DNA from 2 places in the Arthrobacter sp. MYb221 genome. Region 2 is predicted to be linked to the other one. Evidence: riboswitches for the same ligand, from Rfam matches in the RefSeq annotation. Region 2 holds a riboswitch; the other holds the start of a gene.
What was found. A riboswitch is a leader RNA that binds a small molecule or an ion and turns the genes downstream of it on or off. The one in region 2 is predicted to bind S-adenosylmethionine.
Positions count from the first base shown of each region.

Region 1: it holds a riboswitch for S-adenosylmethionine, as region 2 does, so the genes downstream of both, CQ015_RS09695 (flavin reductase family protein) here and CQ015_RS03970 (bifunctional o-acetylhomoserine/o-acetylserine sulfhydrylase) in region 2, are expected to answer to the same signal.

Region 1 is NZ_PCPW01000006.1:197,545-213,022, forward strand. Features, by position in the region: gene CQ015_RS09670 (pirin family protein) at 1-504, shown strand, start outside; gene CQ015_RS09675 (GNAT family N-acetyltransferase) at 519-851, shown strand; gene CQ015_RS09680 (DNA-binding protein) at 848-1,036, opposite strand; gene CQ015_RS09685 (MFS transporter) at 1,046-2,434, opposite strand; gene dnaB (replicative DNA helicase) at 2,788-4,143, opposite strand; gene CQ015_RS09695 (flavin reductase family protein) at 4,798-5,298, opposite strand; SAM riboswitch class IV at 5,405-5,521, opposite strand; gene CQ015_RS09700 (sorbosone dehydrogenase family protein) at 5,755-6,876, shown strand; gene CQ015_RS09705 (AMP-binding protein) at 7,016-8,626, shown strand; gene CQ015_RS09710 (dihydrofolate reductase family protein) at 8,710-9,288, shown strand; gene CQ015_RS09715 (hypothetical protein) at 9,495-9,866, shown strand; gene CQ015_RS09720 (TetR/AcrR family transcriptional regulator) at 9,973-10,596, shown strand; gene CQ015_RS09725 (acetyl-CoA hydrolase/transferase family protein) at 10,659-12,176, opposite strand; gene CQ015_RS09730 (helix-turn-helix transcriptional regulator) at 12,358-12,663, opposite strand; gene CQ015_RS09735 (PadR family transcriptional regulator) at 12,908-13,210, shown strand; gene CQ015_RS09740 (hypothetical protein) at 13,220-13,612, shown strand; gene rplI (50S ribosomal protein L9) at 13,684-14,142, opposite strand; gene rpsR (30S ribosomal protein S18) at 14,160-14,399, opposite strand; gene CQ015_RS09755 (single-stranded DNA-binding protein) at 14,461-15,048, opposite strand; gene rpsF (30S ribosomal protein S6) at 15,107-15,403, opposite strand.
Region 2 is NZ_PCPW01000002.1:327,819-343,296, forward strand. Features, by position in the region: gene CQ015_RS03955 (hypothetical protein) at 1-62, shown strand, start outside; gene CQ015_RS03960 (SGNH/GDSL hydrolase family protein) at 114-980, shown strand; gene CQ015_RS03965 (homoserine O-acetyltransferase) at 1,077-2,222, opposite strand; gene CQ015_RS03970 (bifunctional o-acetylhomoserine/o-acetylserine sulfhydrylase) at 2,225-3,568, opposite strand; SAM riboswitch class IV at 3,660-3,777, opposite strand; gene CQ015_RS03975 (VOC family protein) at 3,951-4,595, shown strand; gene CQ015_RS03980 (GNAT family acetyltransferase) at 4,693-5,100, opposite strand; gene CQ015_RS03985 (CPBP family intramembrane glutamic endopeptidase) at 5,158-5,910, opposite strand; gene CQ015_RS03990 (DeoR/GlpR family DNA-binding transcription regulator) at 6,030-6,833, opposite strand; gene CQ015_RS03995 (copper homeostasis protein CutC) at 6,846-7,556, opposite strand; gene CQ015_RS04000 (carbohydrate ABC transporter permease) at 7,559-8,416, opposite strand; gene CQ015_RS04005 (carbohydrate ABC transporter permease) at 8,419-9,348, opposite strand; gene CQ015_RS04010 (extracellular solute-binding protein) at 9,485-10,744, opposite strand; gene CQ015_RS04015 (class II fructose-bisphosphate aldolase) at 11,255-12,091, opposite strand; gene CQ015_RS04020 (1-phosphofructokinase family hexose kinase) at 12,104-13,036, opposite strand; gene CQ015_RS04025 (ROK family protein) at 13,033-13,971, opposite strand; gene CQ015_RS04030 (SIS domain-containing protein) at 13,981-14,853, opposite strand; gene tpx (thiol peroxidase) at 15,129-15,478, opposite strand, start outside.

The DNA of each region.
Region 1 (15,478 bases), on a different contig from region 2:
CTCAACGTTTTCCTCGGCACTCTCGCGATTGGCGAGCAGAGCCTCACCTCCCCGGTGAAGACGCATACCGAACTCAGCGGGGCCGAACTGCACCTCGACCCGCATACCGAGGTCGAAATCGTGGTCCCCGCACATCACGAACACGGTGTACTCGTTGATCAGGGCCGCCCGACGGTCAACGGCAAACCACTTGAGCACCGCGAACTGGGCTTCGTCCGGGCCGGATGCACCACGCTGCGCATCACTGCCGGCGAGCAGCCGGTCCGCGCTTTGCTGATCGGCGGAGAGCCGCTGAAAGAGGAGATCCTCATGTGGTGGAACTTCGTGGGACGCAGCCATGAAGAAGTCCTCGCATTCCGCGCGCAGTACCAAGCGGAAATCGGCGCCGAACCAGGAGACAGCTCGGAGGACCGCTTTGGCCCATTTCCGGAAAACACTCCCGCGCCATTGCCGGCGCCGGCGCTACCTACCGTCCGACTACGTACACGAGTTAACCCCTCCTAGAAAGCGGCCACCAAATGAGCGAAATCACCCCTGTTTTCCTGCCCGAACGTCGGCGATATGCACTGGACGATGATGGAAAGGTCATTGGCGCAACCCACTTTCGAGAATTCACCGGTTCCGCTGGCACCGAGCGGATCTTTTTCCACACGACCGTGGACGAAGAATACGGCGGACAAGGACTGGCCAGTGTGCTGGTGAAATTCGCGTTGGACAACACCATCGCCGGTGGAGCCAAGATCGTGGCAGTTTGCCCGTACGTCAAGGCCTATGTCGCTAAGCACGCCGAATACCAGCCACACCTCGTCGCGACGACCCCAGAGCACCTGAAAGTCCTGCCACGCGCCTAGCTGCGCAGCTCAAGACCCTGCTTGTCCAGGGCTTCACGGAGGATGCGCAGCGCTTTTGGTCCGACGCCATGCAACCGAAGCAGCGCTTTCTCGCCGGTTTCGCCCGCTTGTTCGAGGCTCGTGATACCAGCGCTTAGCAGCGCCCTGGTGGCCGGTGCGCCGATGGCTGGGAGCTCAGTTTCCATACGCCTGGGCTACTTAGGGCCAGCCGCCGCCGGGGATTCGATCCGCGGCGTAACGACCAGCAGTACGATGATCAGGAACAACGAGAAGGCAAAGACCGCGGCGAAGCCCAGCCCCACTGCCACCGTGGCGAAGATGACCCCGCCAAGCGCGGTCACTCCCGCGTTGCCCAGCGCATCCGCCATGGTCATCGCCGAGGAGTTGAACCCTTGTTCCTGCTTGCCGGAGAGGGCCAGCATATTCACGTTTTGGCGTGGGAAGATCATTCCCATTCCAAATCCGCCTATCGCCCAACCAACCACGATGATGGCCACCGACGGGTGGAACAACGCGGCATAAAGCGCGGTGGAGATGGCGAACGCCCCGGCCAGGGCGCCGATTCCGATGCATGCGGAATTGCTTAAACGTTCACCGGCTTTCCCCTGCAGCCACGAGCCCAGGGCCCAGGACAATGCGGAGGCGGTGAGCACCAGACCCGCGCGGTCCGGAGGCAGAAAATAGTCTTCGCGCAGCAAATACGGCAGGTAGACCTCTGTGCCGAAAAATGCTCCAGCCACCAGCGATCGGGTCAGCACCGTGGCTGGCATTCCACGCCGGGCGCTGAAGGTCCCTACGGGCAGCAGCGGCCGGATCGCCAACAGGGCGAGCGCCAACGCTGACAGCAGGGCGACGACGGAGGGCCACCCATTGTCCATGAGCCCAAGCAGGTTCATGGCGATCACCGAAGCCCCGGTGAACCCCGCGAGCAGTAGCCGCTTGATGGAGACCGGACCGAGGGTTGCATCGCGTGCAGAATCCATGCGATGCAGGGTCGGGATGACCGCCACGATCGCGAAGGCGATGAAGATCAGCACCCCAAGGAATACCCAACGCCAACCGAGGTATGTGGCGATCAGGCCCGCAATCCACGGTCCGAGCAACGCCGGGATCACCCCGGCGGCGGCGAAAAGTGCGAAAATTTTGCTGTGCAATTTTGCCGGATATGCCCGAGCGATCAGCACAAAGATTGCCACGGTCACGGCGCCGCCACCGATGCCTTGCAAAATTCTTCCGAGGATCAGCACCTGCATATCCGCCGCGGTGCCGCAGATAAGCAGGCCGCCGGCAAAAATAGCCACGGAAGCGTACAGCGGAATCTTCGGGCCTCTTCGGTCCGAAACCTCTCCCGCAGCAACCATGCCAAGCATCGCGCTGGCAATCGGTGCGGCAAAGGCCAGCGCGAAGTACTTCTGTCCATCGAGCAGCTCACTGACCAGCGGCATGATCGTGGAAACCGCCAACGCTTCGAAACCCACCAAGAAGACCAGGACGAACATGCCCAGGGTGGTCGCCAAATATTTGGCGGCATAGATCGACTCAACCGTTGCGGAATCTACCGCAGAGTCACGTGGTGATGGCATGCGGCCATTCTTTCATTGAACTTCTCGGACGCCGATTCGGCACCGATGGTTAGTGGATGCACCGCATGGCTTTGTAAGCTGAACCCATGCTTAACGAAGATACGCGTCGCCGACTGGTCAAGATCACCGCGCTCTGCCTAGCGCTGATGGTGGGAGCTACCGGGATACTCTCCAGCGGTGTCCTTGGCCTTTTCTAGGCAGCCAGCCCCACGCGCGGCGCGAATGGACGGCGCTTTCAGCACTATCATCGGCACGAAGCCATGCACGGAGAACGCAGCTGAACCAAGGGGCAGGGCCAAGAAATCTTGCGGATTTCTGGACCCTGCCCTGTGCCGTAGGCCTGCCTCGGCAGGCTAGCCGTCGTTCTGCATGTTGCTGAAGCGCGAATAGTGGCCCTGGAACGCCACGGTGATGGTCTTGGTGGGGCCGGCACGGTGCTTTGCGATGATCACGTCGGCTTCACCCGGACGGTTTTCCTTGTCGTAGACATCGTCACGGTGCAGCAGGATTACCATATCGGCGTCCTGCTCGATCGATCCCGATTCACGAAGGTCCGAGATCATTGGTTTCTTGTCGGTGCGCTGCTCGGAACCACGGTTCAGCTGCGAGAGGGCAACCAGCGGAACGTCGAGTTCCTTGGCCAGCAGCTTGAGGTTACGCGAGAACTCGGACACTTCCTGCTGGCGCGATTCCACGCGCTTGCCCGAGCTCATCAGCTGCAGGTAGTCGAGGATGATCATGCGCAGCTCGTTGCGCTGCTTCAGCCGTCGGCACTTGGCGCGGATTTCCATCATGGACATATTCGGCGAATCGTCGATGAACAGCGGAGCTTCGTTCAAGCGACCCATCGTGGTCGCAATCTTCGTCCATTGTGCGTCTTCCACCGAACCCTTGCGCAGATCCTGCAGCTGGATGGATGCTTCTGCCGAGAGCAGGCGCATCGCAATTTCGTTGCGGCCCATTTCCAGCGAGAAGAAGACGGTGGCCATGTTGTTCTTAATTGCCGCGGAACGGGCGAAGTCCAGGGCGAAGGTCGACTTACCCACTGCGGGGCGGGCGGCGATGATGATCATCTGACCACCCTTCAACCCCTGGGTCAGTTCGTCGAATTCGTAGAACCCGGTTGGCACGCCGGTAATTCCGTCGCCGGCGTTCGCCGCATTCTCGATCTCATCGACGGTTCCCTCGATGATGTCGCTCAGGCGCACGTAGTCTTCGCTGTTGCGGTTCTCGGCGACCTTGTACACCTCGGCCTGCGCCTCGTTGACGATCGCGTCAACCTCACCATCGGGCGAATAGCCCATCTGGACGATCCGGGTCCCGGCATCGACCAGGCGGCGCAATACGGCGCGTTCGCGCACGATTTCGGCGTAGTAGCCGGCGTTCGCGGCGGTGGGCACCTGCTGGATGAGGTTGTGCAGATAGGCGGCGCCACCCACGCGGGCGATCTCGCTGCGCTTGGTGAGCAGATCGGAGACCGTCACGGCATCGGCTGGTTCGCCTCGTCCGTAGAGATCGATGATTGCGTCAAAAATGGATTCATGGGCCGGGCGATAGAAATCTGTTCCGCGCAGCGCCTCGACCACGTCGGCGATCGCATCCTTCGACAGCATCATGCCGCCAAGAACCGACATTTCGGCAGGAATATCCTGCGGCGGGGTGCGACCCGCTTCCGAACCCTGACTCTCGTAGACCGGCTCCGCGCTCATAACTGACACTTCCATCCCCTATTGACCCTCTGGGAAATACCCTTGTGCCATGATGGCAACACTCAAGCATGTCACCGCCAACCGACGTTATCGTGTCGGCGGTACCTGTGGATATATCAGTCCCAAAGCCAACAGTAGGTCTCTTATCCATAGCCGCAAACTCTGTTATCCACAAGATCTGTGGATAATCCCCCTCTAGCTGTGGATGACCCTGTGTGCGACTTGGGGAGAAGCTTGTGGATTACCCCACTTAAGTTGCGCTAATGACTATCTGACTTGGAGTTTGTTGTTTGCACACCTGTGGATAGAAAGTTAATTTCTTTGTAGAGTCAACCTTCGCAAATGACGTTATCCACAGCATATCTCGCGGGATTCCGGTGTTTTCAACCCGCTTCATCGACTTATCAACGTACCATCCACAGAGGTGTGGATAGTTTTGTGGAAAGAATCTTCGTGAAGAACGCGGTAGTCACCGCTCCAAAAAGCTACTGAAACGTAACTTCGAGGCGAGTAATCCACAATTCGATGCAGAGCACCCCTCTGCGGTCATATGAACTTAACGCGCCCGCGCGGTCCAAGCTCGCCGGGCCAGTTAAACGACTGCGCGCCACTTGTCAGCGAAAATGACAGGTGGCGCGAAGCGAAGACAACTATTTAGACGAGTTCCGGGACTGGTAACGAGTGAAATCGTGAATCATGGAAAATCGACGGTGAATGCTCGGCGACCTTATGGCCATGGACCTGCAACAGGATGACCCAATGGTCTCCGGCCTCAACCTCACTGTAGATCGTCGTGTCGAGCCACAGCGTTGAGTCATGGATGAACAACGAGCCGTCGTCGCTGGTGTGGGTGTCCACACCGCGGAATCGATCTCCGCTCTTGGAAGCGATCTGCCTGCAGACCCCTTCATTGCGCTCGCTGAGCACCGAAACGCCGATTCGATTTGCGTCCTGCAGCTTCGGCCAAGTGTTCGAGGTTTTCTGCACGGCAAACATCACCAACGCCGGTTCCAAGGAAACCCCTACGGTGAATGAGGAGGCGACGATTCCCGTCTTTTCCCCGTTGACTTCGGCGCACAGAGTGGCAATTCCCGATGGGTGCTGGGCGAAAACCTTGCGCAGCGTCAGTGCGTCAAGTTCTTGATTCAAAGACATGCCTTGACTTCCTTTGCTTCATGCCCACCGGTACGGCGACGGTCGGCGGCAGGCTAAAGCAGCTTTGACTTGCTCTTACCCGCCGTCGAAGGTTTAACGCCTCGATGTGCGGTACTTGTATCGTGCGGTGTTGCGCGACACCGAATCTTCACCTGGAGCACCCCGCTACCGTATAGAGGGTTGCCGGCCAGCTAGCCAGGGCCTTTAGCTGACGCTCATGATTCTGATTAAAACGATATTGGCCTAAGCTCCCGCGCGTCAAACAAATTGCTTCGCAAATCGAAATATTCAACCCAAAATTCGATGAGCCACAAGTATTCGAGGGTCCATCGGAAATTTATTCAATCACAGGAGGGTTCGGATGCGGCTGCGCGGCCCGCTGATACCGCTCCCCTTCGGTGCGATACGAAGCGCCCAGCCTCTTGCATAGCGAACGGATCTTGCTAGCCTGAAACCATGCGGCCTCGAATAGCTGGTAATCCGAAGATCACGGTTTTCCTTGGAATTCTCGCCTGCGCCGCGATGCTCACCGGATGCGCCGCCGAAGCACCGCGTTCCCCCGGCGCCACGTCAAGCAGCAGGGCAGTCGATACCAAGTCGCCCGAACCGCGAAGGATCGCAGCCGAGCTAGCCGCCCCCTGGTCCATGGTCTTCGCCGAAAATACGCTGATCGTTTCAGAACGCGATTCGGGGCGGATCGTGGAAATAGATTCAGCGGGCAATGCCCGGCAAATCATCCGCTTGGACGACGTAGTTCATGGTGGCGAAGGCGGACTGCTTGGGCTGGCCTTTCAACAGCCCTACCTTTTCGCCTACTCCACCGCAGAAGACGGCAACCGCATCCAGCGATTCGAACTTTCCGGCGACAGCGGTGCGCTCGCGCTGAGTCATCCGCGGACGATCCTGTCCGAATTGCCATCGGCAGGAATTCACAACGGGGGGCGTCTAGCCATCGGACCGGATTCGATGCTCTACGCGACCGTGGGAGACGCTGGAAATGAATCCTCGGCTCAAGATCTGGAAAGTTTAGGCGGAAAGATCCTGCGGCTGACCATTCAGGGCGAGGTCCCCGGCGACAACCCCTTCCCCGGTTCGCCGGTATTCAGTTTCGGCCATCGCAATCCACAAGGTATCGCTTGGGCTCCCGACGGAACCATGTATGCCAGCGAGTTTGGGCAGAACCGCTGGGATGAATTGAACATTATTGAGCCCGGAGCCAACTACGGCTGGCCGGCGCACGAAGGCATTGCGGAAGATCCCGAATACCGCGACCCGATCCAGCAATGGAGCACGCAGTCCGCGAGCCCCAGCGGCATCACCATTTACGACGGGGTCCTCTACATCGCCAACCTGCGCGGGGAGCGCCTGCGAACCGTGGAGCTGAGCACGCCTCACGATTCCACCGAGTTCCTCGTAGGTGACCATGGGCGCCTGCGGGATGTGAAGGCCAGCGAGACCGGCGAGCTCTGGGTGCTGACGAATAACACCGACGGTCGCGGCACCCCGCAAGAGGGTGACGACAGGATTCTCGGCATCTCCCCGGAGACGCTCATCGACCGAACTGCCACCCGGCGCTGAATTTCGGCCACTGAACGAATTGATACTGCGGTTCTTGGATTGAACCCGAGGTCCATGCCACCATGAAGGTCGCAAGTGCTTCAGCTCACAGGCGCAGGCTGAAGGAAACCACGGATACGAATCGAAGGATATCGCACACATGGTCATGACTCAGGCTAACCACTCGGAACTCACACCCCTGCGATTCCTGCAGCGTTCGGCCGAGGTATACCCGTCGAAGACCGCGGTGATCCACGGGACCCGCAGGTACAGCTACGCCGAATTCGAGCGGCGCGTGCAGCGCTTCGCCCAGGTTGTCAAGGCGCGGATCGCGCCCGGGGACCGCGTCGCGGTACTTGCGCCGAATACTCCCGAGATGCTCATGGCCCACTACGCGGTTCCGCTGGCCGGGGGCGTGCTGATCGCGCTGAACACCCGGCTGTCGGCGCCCGAGCTGCGCTATATTATGGATCATTCCGAGTCGAAGCTGCTGTTCGCCGATACCGAATTGTTGGCAAATACTTCGACCCTGCGTTCCGAGATTCCGAGCTTGGAAGCGTTGATCGAGATCAGCGATGACCAATACGCCGGAGCGCGACCGGCGGTCGCCGTGGACGCGGTGCTCTCCGAGCTGCTGGACGCGGCCGGCGAGGAACGCCTGAGCTACGAGGTGGCAGATGAGCGCGCCCCGATCACGTTGAACTACACCTCGGGCACCACCGGCAAACCCAAGGGCGTGCTGTACTCGCACCGCGGCAGCTACCTGAACTCGCTGAGCGAGGCCCATCACCAAGGCTTCACCGCAAAGACCCGTTACCTGTGGACCCTGCCGATGTTCCACTGCAACGGCTGGTGCACCCCTTGGGCGGTCACCGCCGCGGGTGGCACGCACCTGTGCTTGCGCGGCGTGCGCGAGGATGCGGTGTGGGACGCCATTGAGAATCTTTGCGCTACACATCTCTGCGGAGCCCCCACGGTCTGCTCGATCATTGCCGACTCACCGCGCGCCCACGCCCTGGGCGATCCGCTGCGCATCACCACCGCCGGCGCCCCGCCGTCCCCGGCAATCATCACGAAGCTGCAGAAGCTGGGCATCGAGGTGGTCCATGTATATGGGCTCACCGAGGTCTATGGCCCCTACACCATCTGTGAATACCAGGATGACTGGGATCAACTGGATGCGGACACGCGAGCCGCAATGCTCTCCCGCCAAGGCGTGGGCATGCTGACCGCCGAAAGCGCACGCATCGTCGACGAGAATATGGTGGACGTTCCCGCCGACGGGCAAACCATGGGTGAGATCGTCTTTCGCGGCAACAACGTGATGATTGGCTACTACCGCGATGAGGCAGCCACCGAGCAGGCCTTTTTCGGCGGTTACTTCCATACCGGCGATCTGGGAGTGATGCACCCGGACGGCTACCTCCAGGTCCGTGACCGGGCCAAGGACATCATCATTTCAGGTGGAGAGAACATCTCCACCATTGAGGTCGAACAGGCTCTCGCCGCGCACCCGCAGGTGCTGGATCTTGCGGTGGTGGGCGTCCCCGACGACAAATGGGGCGAGCGTCCGGTCGCCTATGTCATTCGCACCACAGGTTCGAGCCTGGACGAGGCGACCCTGATCAATTTTGCCCGCGAACGGCTAGCTGGATTTAAAGTGCCACGCACCATCGTGTTCCCGCAGGATCTGCCGCGCACCTCTACCGGCAAGGTGCAAAAGAACGTGCTGCGCAATCGAAGCCTTGCAGCGCATTCAGAGAACGCCTGACTTGATGCCTGCTTTGGGTTCCCCCGCGCACCTGCGAGGCGTAAGGTGAGGTGCACTTAGCGCCGATTTCACGGGGAGTTCCCATGGCAGCGACATATACCTTCGACATCTTCTCCAGCCTCGACGGCTTCGGCAGCGCCACCGGAAATTGGGGCGGCTACTGGGGCAAACAGGGCCCGGAGCTGCTCGCTCGGCGGCTCGAGCACTACTCGCCACCCTGCCGGATGGTCTTCGGCGCAAACACCTATCGGCTCTTTGCCCAGTTCTGGGCCGAGGCGGAGAAATATACGGATGTGGATGACCCTTGGGGCGAGGCCATGCACAAGCAGCCTGCCACCGTCATTTCCAACTCCCTCGTCGGCCCGCTGGACTGGCCCGACGCGGCCATTGAGCGCGGTGATGCCCTTGCCGTAGTTCCGCGGCTGAAAGCCGAGTCGCTGGTGCCGCTGCGCTCTCACGGTTCGCTGTCCATGAATCGTTCGCTGTTGGCAGCCGGCCTCGTCGACTATATCCAAGTCACCATCTTCCCGGTGCTCACCGGACTGACCGGGCAATCACCGATCTTCGAGGGGGCCGAGGACTTCGACCTGGAACTCGTAGAGTCCCGACTGCTCGATGGCCGGACGCAAGAGCTCATCTATCGCCCGAGCCTGCATCACTAGCGCCGGTGAACCGGCAAAAAGTCGTCGTTGGCTACCGGAAATACGACCATCAGAGGGCTGCTTGCCCGGCGGCATGCGCGGCGCGAATCGGCTCCCCAGCCGCAGTCCGGTACCCCGGATAAACTATTGACCGGGCGGTCAATCAAACATAAATTGGAAATTGACTCCCAAAGGGAGCACTCCGACCTCTAGGAAGGTGATTTTCAATGAAGAAGTGGACTCGGTGGCAAGATTGGGTTGTCGTGGTGGCTGGCGCATACGCCGCGCTGTCGACAACATGGGTCGCGGGCACCACGATGTCCATGAACCTGATGGTGGGCCTTGGCGCCCTGATGGTCGTAGTCGGCATATGGAGTGTCGCCATGCCACGGCTGGTCAGCTTGGAGTGGGTGCTGGCCGCGGTCAGCGCGCTCTTGGTCGTCTCCCCTTGGCTCGGATCCTATGCAAGCGGCTATGCCACTGCTTCTTGGGTCTCGTGGATCTGTGGCGCCGTCGGCCTGGTTGCTTCTCTCTGGGCAATAGCACCGGCGATGCACATGCGCCACGAAGCCCACGGCGGCACGCGGGCAGCGCACTGACAACCATCTGCAACACGCAACCGGACGCGTGCGGGACAACGGGCAGAGCCCGCTGAGTCGCACGCGTCATTCTTGCCCGCAGCTCAATCGCGGAAGGATCTCCCCAATGCCCCTGCGCACCCCGACCCACGGCGGCAAGCACTCTCCTCGTGCCAACGACGAAACCGGAGCCTCCGCACGCACCCGCATCCTGAATGCAGCCGAACAGCTGTTCGCGGCGCAAGGCTTCGATGGGACCCCTACCTCGCATATCGCCAGGGATGCCGGCGTACCCAAAGGGCTCCTGTTCTACTATTTCCCGGCGAAGTTCGCCCTGCTCACGGCCTTGCTGGAGGAACGCCTCCAGGGCACGGAGATCGATTCCGGCGCGCTGGCAGTTCCCGGCGATCCTGCCTCGGGCCTCGTGATGATCGCCGAACGCTACTGCGCGGAGCAGGCGCGCTCCACCATGCTCCGGGTGGTGCTGTGGCGCGAACAGCATACCCACGCGGAGGTGGCGGCAGCCTTGGCAAGCTATCTGCATGATTTGGAGCAGTCAATCGAGCAGCTGCTGAGCCTGAGCGTGAGTTCCGCGGTGGATCAGCGATTTCTGCAGGCCGCCAGCCGGCTCTGGGCCGGCTATTTGAGGACTCTGCCGTTGCCGGGCGCGGCAACCGGCGGGCAGCGGTCCGCCATGGAGCTGCGCCTGGCCGCGGACCTGGTCTGCTCCGGGATGAACTCGGGGCAGTGAACGCGCGCGAGCCCGCGAGAACCCAAGGGTTTTCGCGGGCTCCTTGCACGGTATGCGGCGGACTACTGGGCCAGGCGCATATCCCCGGTTTCGTAGTAGCGCTGGTGCCAGCTCAAGGCCTCGCCCAGCAGGTGCGGGGTGTGCTTGCCGTAGCTTTCGCTCCGGGCCCGGTCGAAGTAGTCCTGGAGCATTGGGCGGTACGCCGGGTGCGCGCACTTGTCGATAATCAGCTGGGCGCGCTGCTTCGGCGACAGCCCGCGCAGGTCGGCCAGGCCCTGTTCGGTAATCAGGATCATGGTGTCGTGCTCGGTGTGGTCCACGTGGCTGGCCATGGGCACGATGCCCGAGATCTTGCCGCCCTTGGCCACCGACGGAGACATGAACACCGACAGGTAGCCATTGCGCGCAAAGTCGCCCGAGCCGCCGATCCCGTTCATCACATGCGAGCCGAGCACGTTGGTGGAGTTCACGTTGCCGTAGATGTCCGCCTCGATCATGCCGTTCAGCGCGATGCAGCCCAGCCGGCGAATGATCTCCGGGTGGTTGGAGATTTCCTGGGCGCGCAGCAAGATGCGATCGCGGTAGTGGGCCACGTGCTTGTTGAACTCGTCGATGCCCGCCGCCGACAGTGAGAAGCTGGTGGCGGAGGCGAACTCGATGGTGCCGTCCTTGATCAGCTCCAGCATCCCGTCCTGGATGACCTCGGTGTAGGCGGTCAAGCCCTTGTAGCCGCCGCGGGCCAGGCCTGCGAGCACCGCGTTGGCAATGTTTCCCACGCCCGACTGCAGTGGCAGCAGCTTCTCGGTGAGCCGTCCGGCGCGGATCTCGTAATCCAGGAAGTCCAGCAGGTGATCGGCAATCTGCGTGCTGGTCTCGTCCACCGGGGCAAAGGGGCTCAAGCGGTCGGGCGCGTCGGTTTCGACGACCGCGACCACCTTGGTGACGTCGATGTCCAGGTATTTCTGGCCGATGCGGTCGCGCACCGTGGTCAGGTTGATGGGTTTGCGGTGCGGTGGCAGCGCGGTGCCGTAGTAGATATCGTGCATGCCGTCCAAGGAGGCGGACTGCTGAGTGTTGACCTCGATGATGATCCGGTCTGCCATTTCCAGCCAGGTCTTGTTATTGCCCACCGAGCTGGAAGGGATCAGGTCGCCTTCTGCGGTCACCCCGACGACCTCGACGATAGCCACATCGATCTTGCCGTAGAAGCCGAACCAGGCGTGCTGGGCGACGTGGGACAGGTGAATGTCCATGTACTCCATGTTGCCGTCGTTGATGCGGCGGCGCAGTTCCGGATCGGACATGTACGGCAGGCGCAAATTCATGCCCTCGGCCTTGGCCAGCACTCCGTCGAGCTCGGGGGCGGTCGACGCGCCGGTGAGCACGTTGATCTTGAAGTCCTTGCCCTCGCCATGCTGGCGTTCCATCTGCGCCGCGAGCGCGCCGGGTACCGCCTTGGGGTATCCCGCACCGGTGAAGCCACTCATGGCCACAGTCATGCCGGGTTTGATAAAAGTTGCCGCCTGTTCGGCACTCATCAAACGGTCAACAAAGGCTCGGTGGTGAATACGCTCGTGCAAAATAACCCCTTCTAAACTTCCTTGTGATGCAGGTCTATAACCTGCATCTCACCGGAATACTTTAGCCGTTATTCGCCTGCAGTTAGACCTCTACCAGGCCTTATCCGCGATAGGTGGGGATATTAGCGACGAGGTGCGTCCAATTTGCGCCGACCGGTCTAGCCTGCGGCGGCCCCTTGGCCTAGTTCAGGTCCACGTGAATGGTTTCGCCGACAACCCTTGCCTGCAGCCTGCCACCCATCGCTTCGACGTAACGGCGCAAGGTTGCGAACTGCACGCGATCGATATCTCCGGTTTCCATGCGGGCCACGCGATCAACGCTGAGCTTCAGCGATGCGGCCAGTTCCACCTGGCTCATTTGCGCATCTTCGCGCATTTCGCGTAGTGACAGCTTGCGGGATTCCTCCTGCACGGTACGCCGATGCTCGGCAACCGCGTCGCGCTGGGAATCAGTTAATACATCTGGATCGGCATACGCAAAGCCCATGTGTTCCACCGCTTCTCTTTATTTAGGTCAACCATAGCCACTCTCACATTCGAGGCTATGGGCGGCAGCAGCGTTCCCCAATGATTATGACGACATTAGTTCCGGTCAATTTGGTGAATTATGGGCCAACACAGGGTTTCGCCATGGCATGGAATGTAGTTAAGCGCGAACGACTAGGGAAAATCGGGAAATATCATCCGAAAGCAGGATGAAAACCTAGCTATGTAAGAATCATACTTAAGGGATGGACGAGAATAAGGTAGTTCATCAAATCAGACGGTCCATGCTGCCCGTCGTGATCTTGAGCCAATTGCTCCAGGGGCCAAGCCACGGTTATTCAATGCTTTCAAAATTCGATGAGCACGGCATCACCGGGATCAAGAGCGGCACCTTGTACCCCCTGCTACGCGGCATGGAAGAGGCCGGAGATATCGCAGCCGAGTGGGAAATCGCCGACCGCGGACCGGCGCGCAAGAACTTCACCATCACCGAGCAGGGCCAACAGACCCTGCAAGAAATTCGACTCTGGCTACGCCAGATTGGCTAGGAGCGCCTTATGCAAGATATTGACACTTACCTCGAAGAGCTGCGCTTCAGCCTTTCACTGCGCAACCTGAACGCCGACACCATTCGCGATATTCTGCGCGAAGTGAGCTCAGAGTGCAATAACTACGAAGAGGCAACGGACAACTTCGGCACGCCAAATGACTACGCCGGCAGCTTCCCCAAAAAGGGCGCGGCAAAGGGGCATCAAATGTTCATGATGATCGGAGTGGCCTTGGGAATACTGTGGCCAGCATTTCAGCTGATCGATCGCGCCCAAGACCCCGATGGGCTCAACGGGCTCGGAACGATAGCCAAAACCTGGCTCCCAGCGTTGGGCTTTATCGCACTTGGAATCCTCATCGACTTCTCACGCGCGCTAAGCCGTTCCCGGAAGACCCGCTAAACGCCAATGGGCGGTGCACTCCCCTTGCGGAGAATGCACCACCCATTGAGAAGAGGTGAGTCTAGGCAGACTTACTTCTTGGCAGCAGCTACAACCTGAAGCTTCAGGTTTGCAACAACATCCGCGTGAATGCGAACGGTTGCGCTGTAGTTGCCAGTCGACTTGATGTGGTCGTTGACCTCAACGTTGCGCTTGTCGATCTTACCCAGACCGGCAGCCTCAACTGCGTCAGCGATGTCAGCGGTCTTAACGGTGCCGAACAGGCGGCCGTTAGCGCCAGCCTTGACGGTGATCTTCACCGGCTGGGACTTCAGCTTCGCCGCAATTGCCTGAGCTTCCTCAAGGTTTGCAACGGCACGAGCGGCACGAGCAGCCTTGATGGACTCAACCTGCTTCTCACCGCCCTTGGTCCACACGAGTGCGAACCCGCGTGGAAGGAGGTAGTTACGGGCGTAGCCGTTCTTTACCTCAACAATGTCGCCCGCAGCACCCAGACCGGATACTTCGTGAGTCAGAATGATCTTTGCCATTTTGCTATCCCTCTTCCTTAGCCTCGGCCAGCGCCGGAGTAAGGCAGCAGGGCTACTTCACGTGCGTTCTTGATTGCCTGTGCGATCTTGCGCTGTTCCTGAACCGATACGCCGGTCACGCGACGAGCGCGGATCTTTCCGCGATCAGAGATGAACTTGCGCAGCAACGCTACGTCCTTGTAGTCGATGACGGTGATGTCAGCGGCCTTCAAGGGATTGGACTTTGGTTTGGGCTTACGGATTTCAGCCTTAGCCATCGTGGAGCTCCTTAGGTTTGGAGCCCGCAGAGAGATCTGCGGGATGGTGAATAAATAATTGTTAGAAAGGTGGCTCGTCGTTGCCTGGGTTGCCCCAGCCACCGCCGCCGCCGTTGTTACCGCCGGAGTTGCCTCCGGTGCTCCACGGGTCGTTGGATGGAGCATTCCATCCACCGCCCTGCTGCGGCTGCTGCTGCGGCTGCTGTGGGGCATTTTGCTGCGGCGCGTTGGAGAAACCTCCACCGCCACCGTTGTTGCCAAAGCCGCCCTGGCCACCGCCGGAGCGCTGGGTGCGGGTTACCTTGGCAGAGGCAAAGCGGAGCGACGGGCCGATTTCATCGACCTCGAGCTCCATGACGGTGCGACGTTCGCCTTCCTTGGTGTCGTACGAACGCGAGCGCAGACGACCCTGGGCGATGACTCGCATGCCCTTGGTGAACGTCTCGGCTACGTTTTCTGCAGCCTCACGCCACACCGATGCACGCAAGAACAGGGCTTCCCCGTCCTTCCATTCATTGGACTGGCGATCGAAGGTGCGAGGAGTCGAAGCGATCGTAAAGTTCGCTACGGCTGAACCGGATGGCGTGAATCGCAGCTCCGGATCGGCGGTCAGATTTCCGATGACGGTAATAACAGTCTCGCCTGCCATTGACTCTCCTTACTCAGAATGAACGTTTGTCGTACAACGGAAGATGTTGCCAGCGTAATTAAACGCGGGCCTCTTCCGGACGGGTGACCTTGTGGCGCAGGATCTGCTCGTTGATCTTGAGCTGACGCTCAAGCTCGAACGAAGTAGCTGGATCCGCGGTGTAGTTCACCACGATGTAGATGGCTTCTGCCTTCTTCTGGATCTCGTAAGACATCTTGCGACGTCCCCAGATATCGACCTTCTCGATCGATCCACCAGCAGCGCGAACAACCTCGAGGTACTTCTCGATGGTTGGTTCTACGGTGCGGTCATCGACCTCTGGATCGATGAGGACCATAAGTTCATAAGCACGCATGTGAACCCACCTCCTTTGGGCTAAACGGTCGCGGCATTTCCGCAACAGGAGGTTCTTGCGTTATCCGTGCTCCGC
Region 2 (15,478 bases):
CTCGGCGAATCATCACCCGCGAAGAATACGCCGCGACTCGCAGCAAGGCGCTGCTGGGGTGACCTCCCGCTGACGCCATTGACAGCTAGTTACCGAAAAGTAACAATATTGTTGTGTCTGAAAATTCTGCGTCCGAATCATCCCTCCCCGCTCACGAAACAAGTCACCCCTGGCGCCGGTACGTGGCGCTGGGAGACTCCTTTACCGAGGGTATCGGGGACCCCGACCCGCAGAACCCGGGGCGGCACCGCGGCTGGGCAGATCGTCTCGCCCAACAGTTGAGCACCACCGTTCCGGACTTTTCCTACGCAAACTTGGCCATCCGTGGGCGGCTGATCGGCCAGATCATTTCCGAACAAGTGACCCCGGCAATAAATCTCAAACCAGACTTGATCAGCATTTGCGCTGGAGGAAACGATGTCATTCGCCCCGGCGGCGATCCGGACAGAATCGCCGAACAGCTAGAGCGGGCGATTAGCGATCTGAGCAAGACCGGCGCAACAATACTATTGCTCACCGGACCCGATATTCGCGATACGCCTGTCCTTGGCGGCATACGCGGGAAAGTCGCCATATACAACGAAAACGTGCGGGCAATTGCGCAACGTTACGATGCCGTGGTGGGCGACCTCTGGGCCTTGAATGAGCTGCGCCGAACACGCATGTGGGACCCCGACCGGCTGCATTTCTCTCCACTGGGACATCAGCTCATCGCCGCGATGGCCTTGGATGCGTTGAACGTACCCCACGAGCTGTCCTTGAATGCTCAGCTGGACAACGCGCCACGAAGCTGGCGCGAAGCGCGAATCGAAGATCTGCAGTGGGCACGCGAGTACTTTGCGCCATGGGTTTTGCGCCGCATTCGACACCAGTCTTCCGGTGACGGGGTGACGGCCAAACGCCCGGTACCCACCCCGTTCACCCTGCCACCGCCGAATGAGTCATTGGGCGCTGGGGATAGCGCCCCCATGCAGGACTGAGCCCCACAACGCACAATGGAACGCAGTTTGATGCACCGCTTACTGGTGGATCAAACTGCGTTCCTTTTATGTTTGGATACTTAGCTAGGCGAGTTCCTAGTCGTCAAAAACCAGGGCCCGCAAGACCGGATCAAGCTGCTTGGCATCCGTCAGGAAGCCATCGTGGCCAATCGGTGAATCGATGTAATGCACCGGTTTCGGCTTCGGCAACGACGCAGCGAGCAGTTCAGACTGTGCCGGGAAGTACAGCCGATCGCTGCTGACCGCGGCAACCACCACGTTCACCTTAGCCAGACGGGCCAAGGCATCACGTAGCGAATCGTATCCGCGAGCAACGTCGTGGCTCATCAAGGCCTCGGTGATCACCAGATAGCTATTCGCATCGAACCGATGCACCAGCTTGGTCGCTTGGTGATCCAGGTAGCTTTCCACCTGGTAGCGTCCGCGTGCACCTTCCGAGGTATCCAGTGGCTGTTCCCCGGGCTGCGGCTTGCGCGCGAAACGCGTCTCCAGCTCGACTTCGGAGCGGTAGGTGATATGCGCCAGTCGGCGGGCTAGGCCCAAGCCGGCATCCGGGCGCACACCGTTGGCGTAGTAGTCGCCTTGCGCAAAATTTGGATCGAGGCGAATCGCCTCGGTCTGCACCTGCGCAAATGCGATCTGCTCCGCCGTAGCTTGCGCGCTGGAGGCCATGACAACCACGTTCTTGACCCGTTCCGGAAATTCGACTGCCCATTCGAGGGCCCGCGCTCCACCCATGGAACCACCGATGACCGTATGCCAGGTGTGCACCCCGAGCAGGTCGGCCAGGCGTGCCTCAAGGCGCACCGAGTCTTTGATCGTGACGAAGGGGAAACGTGAGCCCCAGGCTTCGCCGTGTTCGTCGAGCGAACCGGGCCCGGTGGATCCATTGCAACCACCAATGATGTTGATGGCCAGGACAAAGTAATTGTCTGTATCAACGGTCAGCCCGGGGCCGACAAAGTCTTCCCACCAGCCCGGGGTCTGCGAATCTCCCTGCGATACGTGAGCATCACCGGTCAGCGCGTGCATAACCAGCACCGCATTTGACCCGTCCGCGTTCAGCTGCCCCCATGATTCATAGGCCAGCTCGATACGCGGCAGGTATCCACCGGTTTCGAAGGTGTACTCCCCCACGGACGCGCGGCGCAAAATGCCGTCCTGTCCGTCGGCGAGGTTCTTCGAGTCGAGAGTCTCTTCGGTAGTCACTATGGATGCCATGCCTAGAGGGTTTCCTGCAATTCCTGGTTAGCAGGCTCTGCGATCGCAGCAAAACCAAGTTGCAAGTCAGCGAGTATGTCCTTGATGTTCTCCAACCCCACGCTCAGCCGAACGAGCCCCGGACGCACGCCGGCCGACAGGCGTTCCGCCTCGGTCAGCTGTGCATGGGTGGTCGAAGCGGGGTGAATCACCAGCGAGCGAACGTCGCCGATATTCGCCACATTTGAATGGAGTTCTAGGGCATCTACGAATGCCTTGCCCGCTTCGGCGCCGCCGGCAACGTCAAAGGCGATGACCGCCCCAACACCGTTTGGCGCATATTTCTGGCCACGCTCAAACCATGGCGAGGAAGGCAACCCGGCATAGGCGACCAGCTCGACTTGCTCATGGCCTTCAAGCCAGGCGGCGACTTCCTTGGCATTCTGCACGTGGCGTTCCACGCGGAGCGACAGGGTTTCCAGCCCTTGGGCAATCAAGAAGGCGTTGAAGGGTGCCACCGATGAGCCCAGGTCGCGCAGCAACTGCACGCGTGCCTTGAGGATGTAGGCGAGGTTTGCGCCGAGAATGCCGTTGACGCCCAGATCTCGGGCGAACACCAAACCGTTGTAGGACTCGTCCGGGGTGTTGAAATCAGGGAAGCGTTCCGGATCCTTGGCGAAGTCGAACTTCCCCGAATCCACGATGACGCCGGCAATGGCGGTGCCGTGCCCGCCGAGATACTTGGTGGCCGAATGGATGACGATGTCCGCGCCCCACTCGATCGGACGGATCAGGTATGGGGTGGCCAAGGTGTTGTCCACCAGCAACGGAACACCGGCTTCGTGGGCAATCTCCGAGATTCCCTCGATGTCCAGGATGTCCTGACGCGGGTTGGAGACCACCTCGCCGAAGAACGCCTTGGTATTTGGCTGCACAGCCTCGCGCCACTGCGCCAGGTTATCCGGATCGGCCACGAAGGTGACCTGGATGCCGAGCTTGCGCAACGTGTGCTTGAACAGGTTCTGCGTTCCGCCATACAGGCTTGGGCTGGCAACGAGGTGGTCGCCGGCCTGGGCCAGGTTCAGGATGGCGAAGGTGGTGGCCGCCTGCCCGGAGGCGAGCAACAGTGCGCCGACACCGCCTTCGAGGTCGGCAATGCGGTTTTCGACGGCTTCCTGGGTTGGATTTCCAATGCGAGTGTAGATCGGCTCCAGCTCCTGCAAGGCGAAGCGCGCGGCCGCGCTCTCTGCGCTGGGGAAGACGAACGAAGACGTCTGATAGATCGGCAAGGCACGCGCTCCGGTAACCGGGTCGGGCTGTTGTCCGGAGTGGATCTGACGCGTCTCAAATGACCAGTTGTTACTCATGGTTTCCTCCATATAGCTTGTTGACTATGGGGGTACACCACTAAAAAACACACCGACAGGAAGCTCCTCGTCGAGGTACTTTCCAGGGGGTAACCCGCGCTTGTCCTAGACACAGTTTGTGCCGAGGGCCAGGTCTTCACCCGGGGCACCCCACCGCGGAGGAGGGTTGCCGCCCAGTAAGCCGGGGCTTGTTACTGGGACTCATGACCTGACACAAGTCTGCCGGACAACCGAAGATCTTGGCAATATGAAGTGGCTCAAAGTGACGCAATCGGTCATATTGCACTTTTATAACGCAATTTATGCAGAGCGTTCGATCGCCAGTTTGCCAGTTAGGGTAGCCTAAGTCGAGACTTGAATCACATAGTGACATGATGGGCACATGATGAGGCTAGATCACGTTACGTACGCATGTGGCCCGGACGGGCTCATGCCAACCGCCGAAAGAATCTCCGAGGCTTTGGGCTTGGAATTCGTCAAGGGAGGCGTGCATCCGCGATTCGGAACTCGCAATGTAATTTTCCCGCTCAAGCATGACCAATACCTAGAAGTAGTTGAAGTTCTGAACCACCCCGCTAGCGACAAGGCACCGTTTGGGCAGGCGGTCCGTGCCCGTTCCGAGCTGGGCGGCGGATGGATGGGATGGTGTGTTTCAGTTGAGGATCTCTCAAGCGCAGAAGAGCGCCTGGGACGCAAATCGGTTCCGGGTAACCGCAAGTTCCCTGACGGCCGCGAACTCACCTGGCAGCAGATTGGCATCAAGGGTCTGATCGCGGACCCGCAGGTTCCATACTTGTTGCGCTGGGACGCCGGCACCGAAGACTTGCACCCTTCCCGTGCGCTGGATCCCGCTGGCCAGATCCAGAGCATTGCCATTGCCGGTTCACGCGACCGAGTCCTTGATTGGCTGGGGCAGCCAGAAAACGTGAATCTCGGTGCGGTGAGCATGGAGTATGAAGCACCCAACGGGACCCCGGGCATCTTGTCTGTAACTTTCGAAACCGATAACGGTACCGTGGTGCTGTAAGACAAGGTACGCACGAAGGTAGGTGGGGGCAATGGCGCCCCCACCTACTCTTCTTTAATGCCAGTTGTGCGCTCAAACTGGCAAGGCTCTGCTCTGCCTATAGCCGCTTGCCCAAAACCACAATGTCTTGGGTTTCGTAGCCTTGCTGCTCGTAGAATCGAATGACCTGCGAGTTCTCGGAGCGAACCATCAGCTGCACCTTGGGCACCGAACGTCGGCGCAACCAATCGGTGGCCGCGCCAACGATCTGTTGGCCCAGTCCTTGGCCCTGGCTCTCGGGACGGACCGCAACGTAGTACAGCCACCCGCGGTGACCATCAAAACCAACCATCGCGGAGGCAAGCAGCGCTCCGTCGCGGTGCCCCACAAGAATTGTGGATGACTCGTTGCGTAGCGCTTGTTCCGCATCGGCCAGCGGATCATTCCAAGGCCGGGTGAGTTCCACCCGTTGCCAGAGTGCGACCACCTCGGCAAGGCCATTCATCTGAAGCTCGCTAATCTGCATTTTCACTCCCCTGCTAAAAGCACTCCGAAATTGGGCCATCGTGAATCTGGAAAGTGCTCAGGCACCAATGCCGATGGCCGGGCCGATGAGCAAGAAGCCTACAAAACCAACGGCATCCAGCAGGAAATGTGCGATGACCAGGGGCATGACGCGACCGTATTTATGATAGAGCCAGCCAAAGACCACACCCATGGCGAAGTTGCCGATCATCGGTCCGGCCCCTTGGTACAGATGATAGCTTCCGCGCAGCAGGGCCGAACCGAGAATCAGCACCCAGGGTCCAAGATTGAGTCTCTTGCCGTAGCCGAAGAGGAAAGCCAACATCACGACTTCCTCCAGTACTGCATGGCGTACCGCTGAAAGGACCAGCACCGGCACACTCCACCAGTAGTCTGCGAGATTTGCCGTGGCCAGCGCTGTGGTGATGCCGAATGCTCGACCCGCTGCATATACGCCTAGCGTGCCGATTCCCATGACGAGAAACAAGCACACCCCGAGCAGCGCATCCTTGCCAGGACGACGGAAATCGAAGCCTATGTCCCTGATGCTTCGTCCGAGCGTTCGATGCATGAAATAGAGCGCGAGGGCCACCGGGAGCAGGGCGAAAAGGATATCCAGGAGCTGGTACGCCAGGTCAAAGTATTCTCGCGTGTTCAACGGATTGTTCATGGATGTGGTCTGCTCGCGCAGTGGCGCACGAGTCGCCTTGTCGGCAAAGCTGATAAGCGAATACACGGCGCTCTGTCCGAGTGAGAGCCCTAGAACGAGGAAAATCTCAATCTTCAGGATGCGAGTGCCGCTCGTCGTCAATGTCTTTTCACCAGTCACATATCGATCATAGACTTCGACTGCTGTGCTGCGGCTGAGCAAGGAGTCCGAGCGGATCATACTGCAGCGCCTGACCATGCTGCAGCGTTGGCCCGATGCACTTACTGTGCCGCAGACATTCCCGTTTTGGTGATGACCGGGATCCCTGCCATGGCAAGGGCCTCCCGTTGCTCGTCCGTGATCTGATCGTCGGTGATCAGACCGGTGAGGTTTTCGCGATCTAAGATCACGAAGGAATGCCCTCCGATCTTCGAAGCATCTGCCACCAGGTAGCTCCTACGAGACTGGTTGATCATCAATTCGTTGACTGCTGCTTCCATCTCATCGCTGACCATCGCTCCGATGCTCGGTTCCAGCGCATTGATGCCTACAAAAGCCATATCGAGTGTGATTTTGCCAAGCGAATTTTGCGCTAGCGGGCCGACAAGCTCGTAGGAGCGCTCGTTGAGCACCCCACCGGTGACCATAACGCGAATGTGCGGGCGCACGGCGAGCAAAGAGGCGATATTGACTGCGTTGGTAACTACGGTGAGGGTGATACGACCGGGCTCCCCCACTAGATCCTGGCGCATGCCCAGTTCAATGGCTATTGCTTTAGTGGTAGTGCCCCCAGAAAGTCCGACCACGGTATCGGCTTCAACCATGCCAGCGGCGAGCCTTGCGATCTGAAGTTTGCGTTCGTCATGGTCTTCACGCTGATACCGCGAGGGAAGGTCATAGGCGACCGTGTTTGAGACTGCTCCACCGTGGGTTCGAGTGAGAAGCGAGGCATTGGACAGCGAGTCCAGGTCCCGTCGTGCAGTCGCAGGCGAGATTTCCAGCTGCTGAACAATCTGCTCGACATCAATCTGGCCATTGCTAGCCAGGAGGTCGAGGATATGGTTCAGGCGTTCCTCGCGTTTCATGGATCCAGCTCTCTAATAGTGCAAATCATCAAGTAAATTGCGTAGTTCTCTAACCTGTTGTTCATCAACGGCCAGGCTCTGCGCATAAGGTGTTTTGGCGGAGAAATGAACTGCCGCTATGCCTGTGGCATAAGCCGCACGCACGTCCCGTGGCTTCATGCCACCACCGGACATGATTTCAATTCTTCCTTCGGCACGCTGCACCATGCGTTTGATCATGGGTAGCCCTTCACCAACCGTACTTCGTCCTCCGCTAGTCAACACTCGTGTGACCGGAAGTTGCAAAAGCTCAAGGACGCTGTGCGCAGGATCGGGCGTTGCGTCGATGGCGCGGTGCACCGTGATTTCCATTTGCGAATTGATCTGCCGCCCAGCCTCGATCAGCACGCGAATCCCCGGGATATTTAGGGATCCTTCAGCGGTCGTAGCCCCGATGACCAGTCCTTGCACTCCTTCGAAGGCAAGCCGCTGCGCCTGGCTGACCAGCAAATCTAGTTCCTCGGCAGTGTAGGTGAAATCACCGGGACGCTCACGCAAAAGTGCATGTACGCCAAGCGGGGGCGACTGCTCCAGGGCTTTGACCAGCAGTTCGGGGCTTGGGGTAAGCCCGCCGAGTTCCAACGCTTGGCATGCTTCGATTCTGTCGGCTCCTGCGCCCACCGCGCGCGCGGCACAGCTTGGTGAAGTTGCAACGATTTCCAGCGCAGGCGCGTTACCTGGCATAGCTATTTCACCGCCCCAGCGGCAAGGCCACCGATCAGTCGTTTTTCAATCAGGGCGAACAGAATGATCACCGGAACAATCGCGACAATCGAAACCCCAAAGACGTACTGCCAGGCGGTGGAGTACTGTCCCACGAACTTCGTCAACGCCACGGAGAGCGGCTGATTCTCGGCCGTCGACAAGATCACCAATGACGCTGCGAATTCGTTCCAGCAGGAGACAAAGGTGAAGATCACCGCGGTGACGATGCCCGGCCAAACCAAGGGCAGATTGATGGTGAAGAGCACGCGCAGTTTTCCTGCACCGTCGATTTGCGCGGCTTCGTCGATGCTGCGCGGAACGCCTGCGAAGAAGGAGTGCATGATCCATACGGCGAAGGCAAGGTTAAAGGCCGCATTGATCAGAATCATGGCCAGCCACGTGTCATGTAGATCCCACGCAAGCATCTGCTTAAACAGGCCGGCGGTAAGCACCGCAGGCTGCAGCATCTGGGTCACAATGACCAAGAACATGAACACCATTTTGCCCGGGAACTTAAAACGGGCCGTGTAATACGCCGCCGGGGTAGCTACCAAAAGCACCAACAGCGTGGCGAAAACCGAGATGACAATCGTGGAAATGAGGTTATATGGGACCGGTGTCTCTGGAGTCGCCCACATCGAAGCGTAGTTCGACCATTGTGCACCTTCACGAGGGAGATAATCCGGCGGAATAGAGAGGATTTCCGCCTGTGTTTTTATGGAGCCAATGAGCATGGCCAGATATGGCAGAAGGAAGATGAGAACAACTAGTACACCGATCAGCATGCGCATGATCACCGTCTTGCGCGAGGCACGATCGGCGGTGACGAGAAACGCCATCTCTATACCTCCTGCATTGGTTTGACGGACTTGACGTAGATGGCCACGATGACAACAACAATGGCGAAGTTCACCACGGAAAGTGCTGAGGAGATATCCAAGCGGCGATCAAATTGCAGAACCTTGAATATGTAGGTCATGAGCGTGTCGGCGCTGTTTCCCGGAATCGAACCGGTCATCACCTTCAGAATAGGGAGATTATTAAAAACGTTGATGATGTTGATCAGAGCCGCGACGGCGAGCGCCGAGCGCAGCTGCGGGAGGATCACGAAGATGTAGGTTTTCCATTTACCTGCCCCGTCCACCCGAGCTGCCTCTAGGGTTTCTTCCGGGATGGCCTGCATCCCGGCGAGCAGCGTATAGGTGGTAAAGGGTATCGAAACGAAAATGGCAACGACGATCGAAACCAGCATCGCTGGGACCGCATTTTTAGTCCAACCGAACCCTTCGTCCATGAGCCCTATGTCGATGAAGAACTTGTTGAAGATTCCGTAGTTGGGATCCAAGCCGTAGTAGAACACTGTCGTGGTCATGACTACCGAGGCGGCCCAGGGAACGATGACGGCCATTCGCACAAAAGTGCGCCCGGGGAACGGCTTGTTCAAGAATTGGGCGAGAGCCAATGAAAGAAGCACCGTGATCACGACAACGGAGAGGACCCAAACCACGGTGTTGATCATGATCCGAGGCAGTGCCGGATCTTGGAAGACCGTGACGAAGTTGTCCAATCCGACAGAATGAAGGTCGGTGCCAACCGATGAAATCTTACGGGTCGAGTTGTAGATCATGTAACCGGCCGGATACACCACCATGGCCAAAATCAAGAGCAAAGCCGGCCCTATCCAGGGCACTGAGGACAGCAATGACTGCGAGTCATTACCGCGTTTGCGTCTCTTGGCAGGTGCCGGGGTGACCTGTAACGAGGTACTCACGCTCTGCTCTCCTTTATTCTTTCGGCGCCACGGGAAAACTACGAGGGCCGGCCGTATCGTTTGGTTCGGCAACAGAGGCCCGGCGAAACGTTCGTCGGGCCTCTTATTGCGTGGTTACTTGGATTCGCCCAGGCTGCTAGCTGGCCGCGTCAGCCTTGGCTTGGATGCCCTTGAGCACGTCCTCGGCGGACTTACCGGTACCCAGTTCGCCCATCAGCGATTTGAAAGCACCGTCGGTCGCATTCCATGCGGGGTTGGTCGTGGGGTAGAAAACCGCGTTCGGCAACATGTCCAAGAATGGCTTGAGGACTTCGTCCCCGGCGAGCTTCTCGGAACCGGACTGGGTAGTTGGAAGGAATCCTTCGGTGCTGACCCAGTCGGTGTAGACATCGGCCGAGTAGAAGTAGTCCATGAATTCCTTGACGGCTGCCGATTTGCTTCCGTCATTCTTGAAAGACATCAGCCGATCCGCGACGCCTAAGGTTGCAGGTTCCCCGGTCTTGGTGGCGACCGTGGTAACCCCGTATTTCAGATCGGGGTTTTCCTTTTCAATCTGCCCCACGGTCTGTGGCAGTGCATAGGCGAAACCTAGCTGGCCCTGGATGAAGGTGTTCAGCATAGGGGTGCGCTGGGTAGCGCCCGGATCGTTTTGCGTGACGCCGTCATCGATCATTTTCTTCATGAATTCGGCGGCTTCGAGGTTTTCCGGGGTGTCCACGGAGATCGAATCTGCATCACCGAAGTTGCCTCCGTTTCCCGCAAACCAGATCAGTGACTCGCCTTGGGCTTCTTCGCTGCCCAGAGGCATGCCGTAGCCGTCCGCCTTGGTCTTTTCGCTGATCAGCTTTGATGCTTCGTAGAGTTCATCCCAGGTCTTTGGGACGTCCTGGACTCCGGCTTCGTCCATCAGCGTCTCGTTGTAGAACAGCGCGCGGGCCGAGGCAATCAGTGGCAGTCCGTACTGGGTGCCTTCAAATTTTTCGGCATCTGCGAAGGCGGGCTGGAAGTCCTCAATGGTTTCGGGTGAAGCGACATCTGAGACCGGAGCAAGCAGTCCTTCTGCGGCGAACTCGGCAAAGGCGCCACCGTTGTAAATATCGGGTGCCTGGTTACCCTGAAGTTTGGTCTTCAGTACGCCTTCAAGATTTTCCCACGATTGCACCTCGAGGTTGATGCTGATGTTGCTGTGTTCGGCTTCGAAGTCTTCGATCACACCTTCCCACAGGGCCTTGGTGCCTGTGGAGTAGGTAGGAACGAGCATTTCCAAAGTGGTGTTTTCGCCGCCCGCCGCATCTGTGGAGGCATCGCTTTCACCGCCAGAAAAACCGCAGCTGCTCAACAGCAGCGCTGCCGTTGCAGACAGGGCCACCACCGCGGTACGTGTAGTTCGTTTCATCTCTGCTCCTCATTGTCGCGCCATTGCGGCACCCTACTCGGTGTGAACGATTCTGATTTTTTTGGCGACTTATAGTCAGAAAAAATCAGCCTACACCGATTATGTAGTGATAGAGCTCACTGGTCAAGGCTTCATGATGATATTTTTAGAGCTAACTAGGCGCTAAAAGATCATAAACAATCACTTCTGGATGAATTTTTCTACGTTCGGGACGTAAGGTGACGGATAGGCATCACCGCATGCCTTGGACGTACTCATTCGCGCGGCAGTGCAACGATTCATGCCGGCTCGGTTCCGTTCCAGCCCTGTCGGGTAGAGATCCGCGAAGAGAATTACGGATTCTGGGCAGGGTGGGATTTTGCGTGCCCTAGAAGCAATCAACGAAGAATACACGCGCAGGCCCAACCGCAAGAGCCAAAAATTGGCCTTGAAGTCCGACGCGGTTGGGCAGGAGCGGAGAACTGTCCCTTCGGCGGATTGCCACCGATCCGCGACAACGGCTCATGGCTTTTAGGCAGAGGCAAAGAGCTTGAGCAGTCGCGCTGCCTCGATTGCCATCTGGGTTCGCCCGGCAGCCATGTATTTGCGCGAATCCACCGCTTCGGGATGCTCCGCGAGCCATTGCCGTACCGCCCGAGTAAAGTACCCGTTCAGATGCGTAGAGACATTGATCTTGCGCATCCCGGCCCGGATTCCGTCAACCAGTGTTTCGTCGGGCACTCCCGAGGACCCATGGAGCACCAGCGGAATGCCCAGACTTTCCTTAAGCCGCCCAATGAGCTCCAGATCCAGTGTCGCACCGCGGTGCAACATCGCGTGCGACGAACCGACAGCAACGGCCAATGCATCTATGCCGGTCAGCGAGGAGAAATGGGCTGCCTCGCCTGGGTCGGTCCGGACTCCGGGAGCATGAGCCCCGTCTTTTCCGCCGATCTCCCCGAGCTCGGCTTCAACATAGGTTCCGGTGAGTTTCGCGGCCGCAACTACACGGCGGGTGGCTGCGACATTATCTTCAAAGCCCAGCTTCGCCCCGTCGAACATCACGGATCCGAAGCCAAGCTCTAGCGCTTGATAGACCAACTGTTCGTCTTCTGCATGGTCCAGGTGCAGGGCCACTGGCACGCTGGCCAGTTCGGCCAGCGCCTTGCTGGCCGCGGCAATGGGCGCTAGTCCCCCGTGGTATTTCACGCAGTTCTCGCTAATCTGCAAGATCAACGCGGTATTCGCCAGTTCGGCCCCTTGAATGAGGGCTTGCGCCGTTTCTAGATGAATGACATTAAAGGCGCCTTGTCCAAAGGCCCCTGCCTGTGCGAGGTCCATTATTTCTCGGGTGGGCACCAATGGCATGGGCGTTTCTCCTTAGATTTCGGCGTTTGCCGGCAGAATTTGATACTCGACTTCGTCGAAGAGCTCTTGATGAGCAGGCGCAAGGGCACCTGCGGTGGGCATGAGCACCGTGGACGCAGACCAGGCAACGGCGAGCCGCAAGGTAAATTCAGGTTCTTGCTCACGCAAGTAGCCGGTCATGATTGCTGCCACGGCCGAGTCTCCGGCGCCAGTCGGGTTTCCGCTGAGGGACCTTGGCAACACCGCATGGCCTATGGCCGGGGTAGCCGAGGAGAAACGGAAGATGCCGCGCGCACCGGCGCTCAGGAATACCTCCGTAGCTCCGAGGTCGATCAGCTTGCGTGCGCCCAAGGCCAGGTCCTGGCAGCCTGTTGCCTCGCGTAATTCGTATTCGTTGGGCTTGAGCACCGCATGATGCCGGGCAGCTTGCAGGAGCCATGGGCCGGTGGCATCGACGAGCACCGGGCATCCACGCGCGGTTGCGAGGTTGATGAACTCTCCGATTAGTCCCGGTTCGGTTCCCGGAGGCCACGAACCGGAAATGTTGACCGCGTTGGCAGCACCGAGTGCTTCCGCATAGGCGGCAAGAATGTTTTTCCATTGCCGGTAGTCCAGCGCCTGTCCGGCCTGATTGAATAACGTCGTGGTATTCGCCTGCGGATCGTGAAAGGCCATAGAACGCCGGGTGGACGCGGTCACCGGGATGCTTCTGAAGGGCAGGCCGCTGCCCAGCAGATTCTCGGTAAATTCAATCCCGCTGTTACCGCCGGTGGGGCTGAGCGCAAGCACCGGGTGATGCTGAGAGTGCAGGACCCGGGCCACGTTGATTCCCTTGCCACCGGCTTGGGAGGTCGGTAACGGAACTCGATGGCTCGAATCAAGCGTGAGATTTTCCACCGTGTAGCTCTCATCGATGGCAGGGTTCGGGGTGAAGCTGAGAATCATGGAGTTTTCCCCTGATTTTTCTCGGATGCTTCTTGAGCCAAGATCAATGAACCGCGCAGTCCGGCGTTGGCCCCGAGCTGTGCTGGAACCAAGCGAGGTTTACGATGAAATGAAAGCCTGGCATACAACGCAACTTGTAACTCCTCGAAGAACCGGTCTCCGGCTTGCGCTAGTCCGCCACCGATCACAATGCCTTCGGGCGCAATTGATGCGCATTGTTGGGCGAGCGTGAAGCTCAGCGCCTCAATGGCGTCGGCAATGACTTGTGCCGCTGCGCTGTCTCCCGCCTTGCGGGCCTCGAAGACCTCCTTGGCCCCGCCGCGGCGGCCGGTGCGCTGCTCGTATCTGCTGGCGATGGCGCCCGCAGAACCCAGAGTTTCCAAACATCCGGTGTTGCCACATTTGCAATCGAGCCCTCCGGGAACTTGCGCATGGCCCAGTTCGCCCGCATATCCACCGGAACTGACTATCCGCCCGTCAACAAGCAGCGCGGAACTGATTCCGGTTCCGATGATCATCACGACCGTGCTGCGTTTCAGGTCCGGATCGGCAGCGCCACTTCCAAACTCCAGTTCGGCCCGGGCCGCCAGCGTGACGTCATGCCCGAAGCCGACGGGCAGGCCCAAGGCTTGCTCTGCCATTTGGCGCAGTGGCGCCCGACGCCAGCCAAGGTTGGCGGAAAAGATCCCGATGCCGTGCTCGGCATCAACTAGTCCGCATACCACCAGCCCTGCGGCTAGCGGCGTCTGCCCGGAAAGCTTGCGAAGCCTCGCCGCAAGTTCAACCAACTGCCTCATCAGCGTGGCGGCTGCCAGCTCGGCAACAGCCACGATGGTCGGCTCGCGCAGAACGTGCAGGAAATGGCCATGCTCATCGGCAAGGGCTGCCTTGATGTCTGTTCCACCGACATCAAAAAGTAGGAAATGCTCACTCATGTGGCTAGCTCAGTCTTCCAAGATCACCGAACGAGTGAGGTTACGTGGACTATCCGGGTCCATACCGCGAGCTCGCGCACGGTCTAAAGTGACGCGGTGAACGTAGGCCAGTTCCGCCAGCGGGTGCCGATCATTATTGACGTAGATGGCCCCCGTGCGCTGAACCTGCGCGCCCAGACCTTCCGGTTCTTCACCGAACATCCAGGTCACCCGGTTTGGTGCGGCAATGGCAATTGGCCCGTGGCGGTAGTCCATCGCCGGGTACGCCTCGGTCCACCCTTGGACCGCTTCGCGCATTTTGAGGGCAGCTTCATGGGCCAGCCCCACGCTGAAACCGCGGCCAAGGAAGGTGAATTGTTCGGCTTCGATGAGTTGCTGGGGCGTCTGCGCGTTGACCAGTTCCCCGGCCTGCACAATTGCCTCGTCCAAATCGATGCCCACGCTGGAGAGCAGATAAGCCAAGGCGGTGGTCGCGAAGCGAGTTTGAACCACCGAACGCTCGTCTGCATAGGAAAGTTCGACTACCGCGTCGAGCTTTTCCATGATCGGCGAGTTGACATCGCCAATAATTCCGACCGTGCGCAGGGAACCTCGGAGGTCATCAAGGACCTGAAGCACCTCGGAGGTCGTGCCTGAACGGGTTATGGCAACCAGTACGTCATAGTCGCGGGTGGTGATTCGGGCTTCCGAGGCGGCGAAGGCGTCGGTGATCCCCTGGCCTGCCGCTTCGCGCGCCGCGGCATATGCCTCGGCCATGAACCATGAAGTGCCGCAGCCAATGACCGCGACTTTAAGACCCGGTGCAGGCAGCAGGTTCTCAGTTTTTTGCTGCGCCACTGCTCGCCGCCACATCTCTGGCTGTGAAACCAGCTCCTGCTCCATATGTGCACCCAGCACGACTTGTTCGCTCACGGCAGCTCTCCCCTTCCGGGATCAAATTCTCAATATCTAGTCGAACAGAATCTACATTTTGATGTTTTGTGATCTTTTCAAGATACTAACAATCACAAACGATCTTTAAACGAGTATAGGGTTAGAACCCGCTCTTGAGAATGCCTCGGGGAAAAATAAATGCGCCGCCCCCTATTTAAGGGAGCGGCGCATCGCCACGACTTTTGCACCGTCACCTTTTCAGGTCCGAAGGCGCAGAACGGAGATTAGCTATTCAGAGCAGCGATAGCGGCATCGTAATCTGGCTCGGTGGTGATCTCTGGAACGATCTGGCTGTAAACAACCTTGCCGGTTTCATCCAAAACGACCACAGCGCGGGCCAGCAGGCCTGCCAGCGGGCCGTCGATCTGGGTTAGGCCGAAGTCAGCACCGAAGTTCGAGCGGAAGACGGAAGCTGCCACAACGTTCGCGATGCCTTCGGCGCCACAGAAGCGGCCCAAGGCGAATGGCAGGTCGGCGGAGGCGCACACCACGGTGGTGTTTTCCAGGCCGGCAGCCAGCTCGTTGAACTTACGGACGCTGGCAGCGCATACGCCGGTATCAACCGATGGGAAGA